2 regions of the Streptomyces sp. NPDC031049 genome follow, and region 1 is predicted to be linked to the other one. Evidence: predicted binding sites of a transcription regulator. Region 1 holds the regulator's gene; the other holds the start of a gene.
What was found. Region 1 encodes HspR, which represses chaperone genes until heat shock. Its sites were predicted from a motif close to TTGAGNNNNNNNNNCTCAA; they were not measured.
Positions count from the first base shown of each region.

Region 2: lon (endopeptidase La) is a predicted target of HspR. The motif match lies at 2,195-2,213, and genes of this name have one in related genera.

Region 1 covers NZ_JBVIGC010000004.1:327,503-333,953, forward strand. Annotated here, with positions in the region: gene ACZ45Q_RS09195 (hypothetical protein) at 1-262, shown strand, start outside; gene ACZ45Q_RS09200 (helix-turn-helix domain-containing protein) at 359-604, opposite strand; gene ACZ45Q_RS09205 (helix-turn-helix transcriptional regulator) at 907-1,905, shown strand; gene ACZ45Q_RS09210 (hypothetical protein) at 1,909-2,193, opposite strand; gene ACZ45Q_RS09215 (hypothetical protein) at 2,204-2,377, opposite strand; gene ACZ45Q_RS09220 (heat shock protein transcriptional repressor HspR) at 2,537-2,986, opposite strand; gene dnaJ (molecular chaperone DnaJ) at 2,993-4,177, opposite strand; gene grpE (nucleotide exchange factor GrpE) at 4,226-4,900, opposite strand; gene dnaK (molecular chaperone DnaK) at 4,897-6,451, opposite strand, start outside.
Region 2 covers NZ_JBVIGC010000001.1:121,654-128,104, reverse strand. Annotated here, with positions in the region: gene ACZ45Q_RS00585 (response regulator transcription factor) at 1-452, opposite strand, end outside; gene ACZ45Q_RS00580 (spermidine synthase family protein) at 579-1,268, opposite strand; gene ACZ45Q_RS00575 (GNAT family N-acetyltransferase) at 1,404-2,060, opposite strand; gene lon (endopeptidase La) at 2,236-4,659, shown strand; gene ACZ45Q_RS00565 (MarR family winged helix-turn-helix transcriptional regulator) at 4,873-5,367, shown strand; gene ACZ45Q_RS00560 (protein phosphatase 2C domain-containing protein) at 5,573-6,364, opposite strand.

The DNA.
Region 1 (6,451 bases):
CGTCGACGTCCGGTACGGGGAGCGCACCTGGCGCCTGGTGCCCGACTCGATCCCGGGCAGCCGCCTGCTGCGGGACGGTGAGCACGTCGGGGACTTCTCCTCCGACGGTGACGGGCACGTGCTGGCGGAGTGGCGCGAGGGCGTGGAGTACGAGGCGCTGGACGTGTCCCTGGGCCACGCGCTCGCCGCCGCGTTCGGCACCGGCGCCCAGCCGATGTGGATGCTCGCCGTCGAGGCCGTCGGCGACATGCTCCCCGGCTGACCCGGACCCGCCCGGCACGGCAGGCCCGCCCGCCCCGGACAGGAAGGAGCCCCTCCGGTGCCGTACCGGAGGGGCTCTGGCGTGTTGGCCGGGTCGTCAGCCGCACGCCCCCCGGATGTCGTCCGCGTACAGGTGCGAGACGATCGCCGCCTCGAACCGCGAGGTGAGGTCGAGCTTGCGCACGATGCTCGCCGTGTGGGCCCGCACGGTGCGCTCCGCGATGCCGAGGCGGCGCGCGAGCCGGCGGTTCTGCTCCCCCGTGGCGAGCAGCAGCAGGACCTCCCGCTCGCGGTCGGTGAGCGCGGAGAAGTCGGGCGCGTGCTCCTGTACGACAACAGCCATGTGTGTCCCCCTGGTTGTACGGACGTGTCCCGTTGCGTCGGCTCGTGACCGGCGTTCACGTCGGCCGGTGTCCGACCGCTTCCCAGCCTGCCAAGAGCCGGGCCGCCGGACAGGACGCGCGGGCAGCAGCTTGCTGCACCGGGGGCGGCACCATCCTGCCGGACGACGACCGCGGGGCCTTGACCAACGCATTACCCTGTGTCGTGATCTTTTCGGTGGATTCCGCTTCGTCGCGGCCCGACCAGCCGTCTCCGGCGACGTGTCCACCGGCCCGCGCAGTACGGGAGGACCACGGGGGAAGGATGAAGAACGATGGCAGCATGGGCCTGCTGGGGCTCACCGCGATGGAGGAGCGCGTCTACCGCCACTTCCTGAGGAATCCGGGCACGTCGGCGGAGGACATCCAGCTGCTGCTGCACGCACCGCAGGAGGAGGTCCGCGCGGCACTGGGCCGCCTGACCGGCCTCGGTCTGCTGCGGCCCGGCGAGCAGGAGGGCACCCTGACGGCCGCGGACCCCGAGATCGCGGTCGGCCTGCTCACCGACCGCAGACTCAGCGAGCTGCACCACGAGTTGCAGCAGGTGACCAGACCCCGCCACCTGGTCGAGGAACTCCGCGCCGAACAGGGCGCCCGCACCTCGGCGGGCGGCGGCGTCGAGCGGATGACCAACCTGGCGCAGATCCGGGAGCGGATCGACGACCTCGCCTTCTTCGCCCGCGAGGAGATCCTCTCGGTCGAGCCCTACCAGGCGCTCACCCCGGAGAACATCGAGCACGCGCGTCCCTTGGACAGCCGCTGTCTGCGCCGCGGGGTGCGCATCCGCAGCGTCGTCCTCGAGGCGGCGCTGGGCGACGCGGCGACCGCGGCCTACCTGCGCGCGCTGAGCGCCCAGGGCGCCAGGATCAGGGTCGCCCCGGACATCACCGAGCGCGTCCTCGTCTACGACCGGCACACGGCCCTGGTGCCGGCCGACCCCGAGGACACCTCGCGCGGCGCCCTGGTCGCCCGGGAACCGGGGCTGGTGGCCAGCATCCTGGCCCTGTTCGAGAAGATCTGGGACCGGGCCACCGACCTGGACCGGCTGCTCGGCGACCCGGACGCGGACGCTGTCTCCCTCTCCCCCATGGAGCTGGAGGTCCTGAAGTCCATGTGCCGCGTCACCAAGGACGAGATCGGCGCCCGCGAACTGGGCGTCTCGCTGCGCACCTACCGCCGGCACGTCGCCGACGTCCTGCGCACCCTGAACGCCAGCAACCGCCCGCACGCGGCCCTGCTGGCCCGGGAGCGGGGCTGGATCTGACCGTCAGCCGGCGGCGTCGACGCCCGCGGTGCCGGCGGCGTCGGTGGTCCAGGAGTGCAGTGCCGGATCGCCGAGGGCCTCGGCCAGCCAGGTCCGGGCCGCCGAGGGCGGCGAACCGGCCGGGGGCCGGATCCGCAACTGGATCCGGCCCCCGTCCTCGTCGAGTCGCCAGGAGTGCTCCCACCCCTCGGGCAGCTTGCCGAGGATTCTGACCACGGCGGTCGCGGCGGGCGCGGTGCCCCGCGGTCTGCGCACCAGCACCAGGTCCTGGAACTCCGTGTCCTTCATCCCGTCCGTCTCACTGCCACCCGTTGACCGACACCCGGACCGACGGCCCGCCCTTGCCGGTGACCGTCGCGCCCACCGTCGTACTCACCGGCAGGGCGACCAGCAGGCCCAGCGCGAGGGCCGGGAACCCCTTCCTGACGATGGTGCAACGGCGCGCCTTCTGCGTTTCCCCCGTGTTCTCCATGCCTCCGACTCTGCCAGTGCCGGGGCACCGGCTGAAGACCGGACGCTGTCAGGATCCTGCACCGGTCACGGCACTTGCTGTCAGCGGGCCGGCACGGCATGCGCGAGGGCCCGGAGATCCCTACGGATCTCCGGGCCCTCGCGCCGCGCCGAGGCGGTGTCAGTCCGACTGCTGCCGCTTCGGACGCCACACCACCAGCGCGCTGGTCTGCTGCACCTCCTGGTAGGGCACCAGGTCACGGCGGTACGAGGCGTGCACCGCCGCCTCCCGCTGGCGCATCGCCGTGGCCGCGCCGTCGAGCGCGTCCTGGAGCTCGGCGACCCGGGCCTGGAGGGCGGCGACCTGGTTCTCCAGTTCGATGATGCGCTTGATGCCGGCCAGGTTGATGCCCTCGTCCTGCGACAACTGCTGCACCTGCCGGAGCAGTTCGATGTCGCGGGCCGAGTAGCGGCGGCCCCGGCCGGCGGTGCGGTCCGGCGACACCAGGCCCAGGCGGTCGTACTGGCGCAGGGTCTGCGGGTGCAGGCCGGAGAGCTGGGCCGCCACCGAGATGACGTAGACCGGGGTGTCCTCGGTCAGTTCATACGGATTGCGTCGACGGCCGTCCATCTCGAATCAAGCTCCCTTCGCGGCCTGGAACAGCTCCGCCCGCGGGTCCTCGCCCGCGGTCGCCTCGCGATACGCCTCGAGCGCGTCACGAGCCTTCCCCGTCAGGTCCTTCGGAACACTCACCTCGACGGTGACCAGCAGATCGCCGCGGGTGCCGTCCTTGCGGACCGCGCCCTTGCCGCGGGCCCGCATGGTCCGCCCGTTGGGCGTGCCCGCCGGCAGCTTCAGCGTGACCGGCGGCCCGCCCAGGGTCGGGACCCGCACCTCCCCGCCGAGCGCCGCCTCGGCGAAGGTGACCGGGACGGTGACGGTGAGGTTGTCGCCCTTGCGGCCGAAGACGCGGTGCTCCTTGACGTGGACCACCACGTACAGGTCGCCCGCCGGGCCGCCCCGCTCGCCGGGCGCGCCCTTGCCCCGCAGCCGGATCCGCTGTCCGTCCGACACCCCGGCCGGGATGCGGACCTGCATCGTCCGCGAGGACTTGGCGCGTCCGGAGCCCTTGCAGACGTCGCAGGGGCTCTCGGCCATCAGGCCGCGGCCCTTGCAGTCCGGGCACGGGTCGGTCAGCGAGAAGCCGCCGCCGGAGCCCCGCGCCACCTGGCCGGTGCCGACGCAGGTCGGGCACACGCGCGGCGTGCCGTTCTTGTCGCCGGTGCCCGAACAGGCCTTGCAGGGCTGCTGGGAGGACATCCTGAGCGGCACCGTGGCGCCCTCGATGGCCTCCGTGAAGCTCAGGGTGACCTCGGACTCGATGTCCTGGCCGCGCCGCGGCTGGGTGCGGGTGCCCGCACCGGCACCGCCGCGGTTGAACAGACCCCCGAAGACGTCACCGAGTCCGCCGCCGAAGCCGCCGGCCCCCTGGCCGCCGCCCTGGGCGCCGCCTCCGAAGAGGTCGCTCAGGTCGAAGTTGAAGGAGCCGCCGCCCGCCCCGGGGCCGGGGCGGAAGCCGCCGTTGCCGAAGAGGGCGCGGGCGTCGTCGTACTCCTTGCGCTTCTTGGGGTCGCCGAGGATGTCGTTCGCCTCGGAGATCTCCTTGAAGCGCTCCTCGGCCTTGGCGTTGCCCTTGTTGGCGTCCGGGTGGTACTCGCGGGCGAGCTTCCGGTACGCCTTCTTGATCTCGGCCTCGGTGGCGTCCTTGGGGACGCCGAGGACCTTGTAGTAGTCCTTCTCGATGAAGTCCTTGGTGCTCATCCCCGACGTCCCTCCTCTCGCATCGATGCAGGTCCCATCGATTCAAGCTCAGCCCTCGTCCGGGCCACCGCTCTCCTTGTTCTCCGCGGACTCCGCCTTGCCCTCGGCACTCTCCTCGGCCGGCTTGACCGTCTGCGCACCCGGCTGCGGCTCGGCCACGGCCACCCGCGCGGGGCGGATGGTGCGCTCGCCGATCCGGTACCCGGGCTGCAGAATCGCCACGCACGTCGTCTCGGTGACGTCCGGGGCGTAGGAGTGCATCAGGGCCTCGTGGATCGTCGGGTCGAAGGGCTCGCCCTCCTTGCCGAACTGCTGGAGGCCCAGCTTGGCCGCGACCGTCTCCAGCGACTCGGCGACGGACTTGAACCCGCCGACCAGCTCGCCGTGCTCCCGTGCGCGGCCGATGTCGTCGAGCACCGGGAGCAGCTCGGTCAGGAGGTTCGCGATGGCGATCTCCTTGACGGCGGCCCGGTCCCGCTCGACCCGGCGGCGGTAGTTCTGGTACTCGGCCTGGAGCCGCTGGAGGTCCGCCGTGCGCTCGTTCAGCGCGGTACGCACCTGGTCCAGCTGGGCCACCAGACCCGCGTCCTGGCTCGCGTCCCCGGCCGGGGCCGCCCCCGCCTCCGAGGAGGGGGCGGCGGCCTTCGGCTCGGCGTCGTCGGTGTTCTCGGCGCCGGAGGGGACGTCGGGCTTCTCGTCAAAACCCGGGGTCTCCTCCGTCACGCGGCACCGTCCTTGCGCTCGTCGTCGACGATCTCGGCGTCCACCACGTCGTCGTCGGCCTGCTTGGCGCCACCGGCCGCGGCGCCCTCGGGCCCGCCGGCGGCCTGCGCGCCCTGGGCGTCGGCGTACATCGCCTGGCCCAGCTTCTGCGAGACGGCGGCGACCTTCTCGGTGGCGGTGCGGATCTCGGCCGTGTCCTCGCCCTTGAGCTTCTCCTTCAGCTCGTTGACGGCTTCCTCGACCTCGGTCTTGATCTCGCCCGGGACCTTGTCCTCGTTGTCCTTGAGGAACTTCTCGGTCTGGTAGACGAGCTGCTCGCCCTGGTTGCGGGTCTCGGCGGCCTCGCGGCGCTTGTGGTCCTCCTCCGCGTAGCGCTCGGCCTCCTCGCGCATGCGGTCGACCTCGTCCTTCGGCAGCGAGGAGCCGCCGGTGACGGTCATCTTCTGCTCCTTGCCGGTGCCGAGGTCCTTCGCCGTGACGTGCATGATGCCGTTGGCGTCGATGTCGAAGGAGACCTCGATCTGCGGGACGCCGCGCGGCGCCGGGGGCAGACCGGTCAGCTCGAACATGCCGAGCTTCTTGTTGTACGCCGCGATCTCGCGCTCGCCCTGGTAGACCTGGATCTGCACCGACGGCTGGTTGTCCTCGGCCGTGGTGAAGATCTCCGAGCGCTTGGTCGGGATCGTGGTGTTGCGCTCGATCAGCTTGGTCATGATGCCGCCCTTGGTCTCGATGCCGAGGGACAGCGGGGTGACGTCGAGCAGCAGGACGTCCTTGACCTCGCCCTTGAGGACACCGGCCTGGAGCGAGGCGCCGACGGCGACGACCTCGTCCGGGTTGACGCCCTTGTTGGCCTCCTTGCCGCCGGTCAGCTCCTTGACCAGCTCGGCGACGGCCGGCATACGGGTCGAGCCGCCGACGAGGACGACGTGGTCGATCTCGCTCAGCTGGATGCCGGCGTCCTTGATCACGTTGTGGAACGGGATCTTGCAGCGCTCGAGCAGGTCGCTGGTGAGCTGCTGGAACTGGGCGCGGGTGAGCTTCTCGTCCAGGTGCAGCGGGCCCTCGGCGGACGCCGTGATGTAGGGCAGGTTGATCGAGGTCTCGGTGGAGGAGGACAGCTCGATCTTGGCCTTCTCGGCGGCCTCACGGAGGCGCTGGAGCGCCATCTTGTCCTTGGACAGGTCCACGCCGTGGCCGGACTGGAACTGCTTGACCAGGTAGTCGACGACGCGCTGGTCCCAGTCGTCGCCACCGAGGTGGTTGTCACCGTTGGTGGCCTTCACCTCGACCACGCCGTCGCCGATCTCCAGCAGCGAGACGTCGAACGTACCGCCACCGAGGTCGAAGACCAGGATGGTCTGGTCCTCCTTCTCCAGGCCGTACGCCAGCGCCGCCGCGGTCGGCTCGTTGACGATGCGCAGCACGTTCAGGCCCGCGATCTCGCCGGCCTCCTTGGTGGCCTGGCGCTCGGCGTCGTTGAAGTACGCCGGGACGGTGATGACCGCGTCGGTGACCTTCTCGCCCAGGTAGGACTCGGCGTCCCGCTTC
Region 2 (6,451 bases), on a different contig from region 1:
AGGATGCCGCTGCGCGGGGTGCTGGCGGCGAGGGCGGCGCGCTCCACCCGGCGCAGCAGCACGTGCACGCGTGCGGCCAGCTCCCGCATGGAGAACGGCTTGGTCATGTAGTCGTCGGCGCCGACGCCCAGCCCGACCAGCATGTCCGTCTCGTCGTCGCGGGCGGTGAGCATCAGCACCGGCACCGGGCGGGCGGCCTGGACGCGGCGGCAGACCTCCAGCCCGTCGAAGCCGGGCAGCATGATGTCGAGGATCAGCAGGTCGGGCTGCCAGGCCTCGGCCGTGTCGACGGCGGCCGGGCCGTCGCCCGCCGTTTGCACCAGGAATCCCTCGGCGCGCAGGCGGGTCGCGATGGCGTCGACGATCGTCTGGTCGTCCTCGACCACGAGCACCCGGCGCTGTGCGCCCGGGGTCGCCGCCGTGCCGCTGTGGGAGGTCTGTGTCTGCTCCATCGCCCGCCCCTGAAGGTGTGCTGTGCCGGAATCCGTGGGGTGATCCCTCGTCCGCGCATGACTGCGCGCTTGACGCTTGAATGACCGCGTCAGGTCAGCAGCGTACGGGGACCCGCGGGGCCATTGCTATCCAGGTCCGACGCCGAGATGCACGACGTCCGGAACGCCCCGGGCAACGGGGATCTCTTCGGTACGCACCTGCCGGAACCCGGCATTACGCAAGGTTTCTTCGAATTCCGGAGACGGCTGTGCCGACCACACGGCGAGCACTCCGCCGGGGCTCAACACCCGTGCGCAGGCGGCCAGTCCGGCCGGTGCGTACAGGGCGCCGTTGTCTTCGGTGACGGTCCAGCCGGGGCCGTTGTCGATGTCGAGGCACAGGGCGTCGTACGTGGCGGACGTCTCATTGACGTACTCCGTCAGGTCCGCCTCGACGATGTCCGTGCGGGGGTCGGCCAGGGCCTCGCGGGTGAGGCCGGACAGCGGGCCGGTGCGATGCCAGTCGACGACGGCCGGTTCGCGCTCGACGACCGTGATGCGGCCCCAGCGGGAATTCGCGGCCGCATGCGCCAGCGAGAAGCCGACGCCCAGGCCGCCGATCAGTACGCGCGGCGCCGGCCGGCGGCGGCCGGTGGCGTCCAGGGCGGTGAGCGCCGCGTCGACGAGCCGGCGTTCCGAGCGGCCGTCGGAGGTGTCCATCAGGAAGCAGCCGTTGGCGATGATCTGGAGCAGCCGGCCGTGCCGGCGCAGCACGACCTCGCCGTAGGGGCCTTCACGACGGTCCAGGACTTCGGGAATGTCGTACGTGAGGGACATCCCGTCATCCTGGCACTTCGGCGGCCGTCCGGTGCCCGAACGGCGAACTCCAGGTGAGGCAGGGAGGACTACACGGGGCGACTTCACGGCGGGACTCCACGGCGGGACTTCACGGAGCGGCTTCCCGGCGCGGCTTCACGGCGCACTGTGCGGGGTGCGCTTCGCGCTGGTGAGCGGGGCGCGCACCCGCCAGCCCAGCGTCTCGTACAGCGCCCGCCCGTCCGCCGTCCCCGCCAGCACCCCCGTCTCGGCGCCCTGTTCCACCGCGGCCCGGTGCAACGTGCGCATGACGAAGGCGCCGAGGCCGCGGCGGCGGTGCGCGGCGGCGGTCTCGATCTGGTCGGCGACCGCGGTCGCACCGGTCGGGGCGATCTGCCCGCGGGCGGCCCAGGAGCCGTCGGGCGCGGCGACGGCCACCCGTACGACGCCGCCCCGGCTCCACACGCGCGCCCGGTAGCCCTCGGGGAGGGCGGGCCCGTCGAGGGCCGCCGTCAGCGGGGCGGTCATGAGGTAGCCGGGCTCGGGGTCGATCCACCAGTCCGGGCCGAGGGCGGCGGCGACCTCGTCCGGGTCCCGGAAGACCTTCAGCCAGACGCCCGCGCCGGTCACCGTGTCCGCGACCTTGCGCACGTCCGCCAGGTCCACCGCGTCGCCCGTCGCCGCGAACACATGCCGGGTGACGTGGTGCTCGAGGCCGACGTCGATCGTGCAGCCCCATGGCTCGATCACGGGCGGTGCCGCCATGCGGGAGACGACCCAGCCGTCCACCCAGTCCCTCACGATGCCGTCCATCGCCCACCCCCGTAATGACTGACCAGCGCACTCGCCTATTACTGCCGTCACTCTACGGGGCCGGTCGGGCGCCGCGGCAGCGGTGATCGCCGAGAGCGAACACCCCGGAGGGAACAATCGCCGGCCGCCAAGCATTGAGTCGGCATAACTCAACTTGACTGCCGAAGGGGAGATCATGGCTGCTGAGTCCACGGAGTTCACACCGCTCACCCTGCCCGTGCTGCCGCTCGACGACGAGGTGGTGCTGCCGGGGATGGTGGTCCCCTTGGACCTGAGCGACTCCGAGGTCCGCGCCGCGGTGGAGGCCGCCGAAGCCGCCGCCCGGTCCGAGCCCGGCAAGCCGCGGGTGCTGCTCGTGCCCCGCATCGACGGCACGTACGCGAAGACCGGTGTGCTGGGCACGGTCGAGCAGGTCGGCCGGCTGGCCGGCGGCGACCCGGGCGCCCTCATCCGTGGCCGCGGCCGGGTGCGGATCGGCGCCGGCACCACCGGGCCCGGCGCCGCGCTGTGGGTCGAGGGCACCCGGATCGACGAGAGCGTGCCCGACCCGCTGCCCGGCCAGATCGCCGAACTGGTGAAGGAGTACAAGGCGCTCGCCACCGCCTGGCTGCGCAAGCGCGGCGCCTGGCAGGTCGTGGACCGCGTCCAGGCCATCGACGACGTCTCCGCGCTCGCCGACAACTCCGGCTACTCGCCGTTCCTGACCACCGACCAGAAGATCGAGCTGCTGGAGACCGCCGACCCGGTCGCCCGCCTGCGGCTCGCCACCAGGCACCTGCGCGACCACCTCGCCGAGCAGGACGTCGCCGAGACCATCGCCAAGGACGTCCAGGAGGGCGTGGACAAGCAGCAGCGCGAGTTCCTGCTGCGCCGTCAGCTCGAAGCCGTCCGCAAGGAGCTGCGCGAGCTGAACGGCGAGAAGGAGGGGGAGGAGTCCGACGACTACCGGGCACGCGTCGAGGCGGCCGATCTCCCCGAGAAGGTCCGCGAAGCCGCCCTGAAGGAGGTCGACAAGCTGGAGCGCGCCTCCGACCAGTCGCCGGAGGGCTCCTGGATCCGCACCTGGCTCGACACCGTCCTCGAACTGCCGTGGAACGAACGCACCGAGGACGCCTACGACATCCAGGGCGCCAAGGCCGTCCTGGACGCCGAGCACGCGGGTCTGGACGACGTCAAGGAGCGGATCACCGAGTACCTCGCGGTCCGCAAGCGGCGCGCCGACCGGGGCCTCGGCGTCGTCGGCGGCCGGCGCGGCGGCGCGGTGCTCGCCCTGGTGGGCCCGCCCGGCGTCGGCAAGACCTCCCTGGGCGAGTCCGTCGCCCACGCGATGGGCCGCAAGTTCGTCCGCGTCGCCCTCGGCGGCGTCCGGGACGAGGCCGAGATCCGCGGCCACCGGCGCACGTACGTCGGCGCGCTGCCCGGCCGGATCGTGCGCGCGGTCAAGGAGGCCGGGTCGATGAACCCGGTCGTCCTGCTGGACGAGATCGACAAGGTCGGCTCGGACTTCCGCGGCGACCCGGCGGCCGCCCTCCTGGAGGTCCTCGACCCGGCCCAGAACCACACCTTCCGGGACCACTACCTGGAGGTGGAGCTGGACCTGTCCGACGTCGTCTTCCTGGCCACCGCCAACGTCCTGGAGTCCATCCCGCAGGCTCTGCTCGACCGCATGGAGCTGGTCCGGCTCGACGGCTACACCGAGGACGAGAAGATCGTCATCGCCCGGGACCACCTGGTGCCGCGCCAGCTGGAGCGGGCCGGGCTGGACAAGGACGAGGTCACCGTCGACGAGGGCGCGCTGCGCAAGCTGGCCGGCGAGTACACGCGCGAGGCCGGCGTGCGCAACCTGGAGCGGTCCGTCGCCCGGCTGCTGCGCAAGGTCGCGGCCCGGCACGAACTGGGCGAACAGGAGCTGCCGTTCACCGTCACCGCGGACCACCTGCGCGGCCTGATCGGCCGGCCGCACCACGTGCCCGAGTCCGCCCAGGACCCGGCCGAGCGCCGCACGTCGGTGCCGGGCGTGGCCACCGGCCTGGCGGTCACCGGAGCGGGCGGCGACGTGCTGTACGTCGAGGCGTCCCTCGCCGACCCGGAGACGGGCGCGGCGGGCCTGACGCTGACCGGCCAGCTCGGCGACGTGATGAAGGAGTCGGCGCAGATCGCGCTGAGCTTCCTGCGCAGCCACGGCGCCGAACTGGAACTGCCGGTGGGCGACCTGAAGGACCGGGGCGTGCACATCCACTTCCCGGCGGGCGCGGTGCCCAAGGACGGCCCGAGCGCCGGCATCACCATGACCACGGCCCTCGCCTCGCTGCTGTCGGGCCGGCTGGTCCGCACGGACGTGGCGATGACCGGCGAGGTCTCGCTGACCGGCCGGGTGCTGCCGATCGGCGGGGTGAAGCAGAAGCTGCTCGCGGCGCACCGGGCGGGCATCACCACGGTCGTCATCCCCAAGCGCAACGAGCCCGACCTGGACGACGTCCCGGCCGAGGTGCTGGACAAGCTCGACGTCCACACCGTGACCGACGTCCGCCAGGTGCTGGAGCTGGCCCTGGCCCCGGCCACGCAGGGGGCCGAGCCGGAGGTTCCGGTGGCCGCGTGACGGAGGCCGCCGGACGAGGGCGGGCCCCGGGTCCCGTGAGGGAGGCCCGGGGCCCGCCCGTGCGCCGGCCCGCGTCCTGGCCGCGGCCCGTAGGGCGTGCCGGGGCCGGGAGCCGCCGTCGGCCCCCACCTGCGAAATACTTGCCGGGCTGCGGCGACGACGGCGGGCCGCGGTGACCTTCAGCAGAACCGGACGACCGAGGCAGGGGCTGACGTGCACGAGGACGGAAACGGCGGCGGACGGGAGGCCGAACCCCAGCGGCCCGCACGCGGTGTGGACCAGCCCGAGTTCCTGGCCCTGGAGCGCGAGCTGACGGTACTGCTGCGCCGGGCCCGGGCCAACCAGGGCGAGATGGCCCGGGAGGTCCACCCGGACCTGGAGTCGTCGGCGTACGGCCTGCTGGTCCGGCTGGGGGAGTGCGGCGGCCAGCGGGCCACCGAACTCGCCGCCTTCGTCGGCGTGGGGAAGGCGACGATGTCCCGCCAGCTGCGCGCCCTGGAGGACCTCGGGCTCGTCACCCGCGAGCCCGACCCCGCCGACGGACGCGCCTGGCTGATCACCCTCACCCAGGAGGGACACGACCGGGTCAGCCGGGTGCGCGAGGCCCGCCGAGCCCGCTACGCCCGCCGGCTCGCCGACTGGGACCCGAAGGCGGTCGCGGAGCTGGCCCGGCTGCTGCACGAGCTGAACCGCGGCATGGAGAGGTGAACCGCGGCGTGGGGGAGTGCACCGCGGCGTGGAGTGAACCGCGGCATGGGGGAGTGCACCGCGGCGTGGAGTGAACCGCGGCATCGGAGAAGTGGACCCGCGGCCTGGGGAAGCGGCCCCGCGGCATGCAGTGAACCGCAGTCTGGGGAAGCGGACCCGCGGCAGGGAAGAGGCGGCCGGGCGACGCGGGCTCCGCCCGGCCGGTTCACAGCTCGGCGTAGACCGCCGTCGCGTCGTCGTGCGTCTTGCTCCGCCCCAGCAGGGGCCGGCCCGCGTCCGCGTCCGCCCGTTCCAGCTCCCGCACCCGGTCCACCAGCGCCCGCGCCCCGTCCTTGCGCACCAGCCCGAGGCAGTCCGCCCAGTCCCCTTCACGGAACCGCTCCACCCAGCGCGCCGCCCCGTCCGTCAGGGCGAGCAGCGAGCGCACCTCCTCGCGCGGCAGCGCACCGGTCACCGCCCGGGACGCGACCGCCGGGTCGGCGGCGGCAGTGAAGAAGCCGCCCTCCTTGTTGCGCAGGCCGGCGTCGATCAGTTCGTCCGAGGCCAGGGCCGAGCGGGGCAGCCGGGCCAGCCGGTCGTCGAGGACGGCCGTGACCGTGCCGTCGGGGGACTCCAGCAGCAGTGCGGAGTCGGACAGCACCAGGTACTCCACCGACCGCGGGGACCAGCGCGCCAGGACGACCGTCGCCTGAGGCGTCCGAGGGTGAGAAAGCTCACAGCTTGCGGCGTGTGCCTCGGCGGTACGCGCGATGGCACGGGACAGGGCGTCGGCGAGGGGAACATCCGGGAGTGAAACGGTCAGTTCGGTCAGCGCACCGCCGAGGCGCGCCGTGAACCAGGGAACGGAATGCAGACAGCCCGTCCCGCCCCTCGGCGGCGTCACCCCGTCCAGCACGACGAGCGAGCCGCCCTGTCCGGAGGCCGGAAGCCCGACGCTCGCGAAGTCCTCGTTGGGCCATTCGGCGTCGCCCGGCCGCGAGATGAGTTCCGTACGCATCAGGCCAGTCTGCACGACCCCTTCACACCGCCCGCAAAAGGCCGGTGAACATCCCGGGAGCCCCGCAGCCGTGCAGGTCAGGCGCCG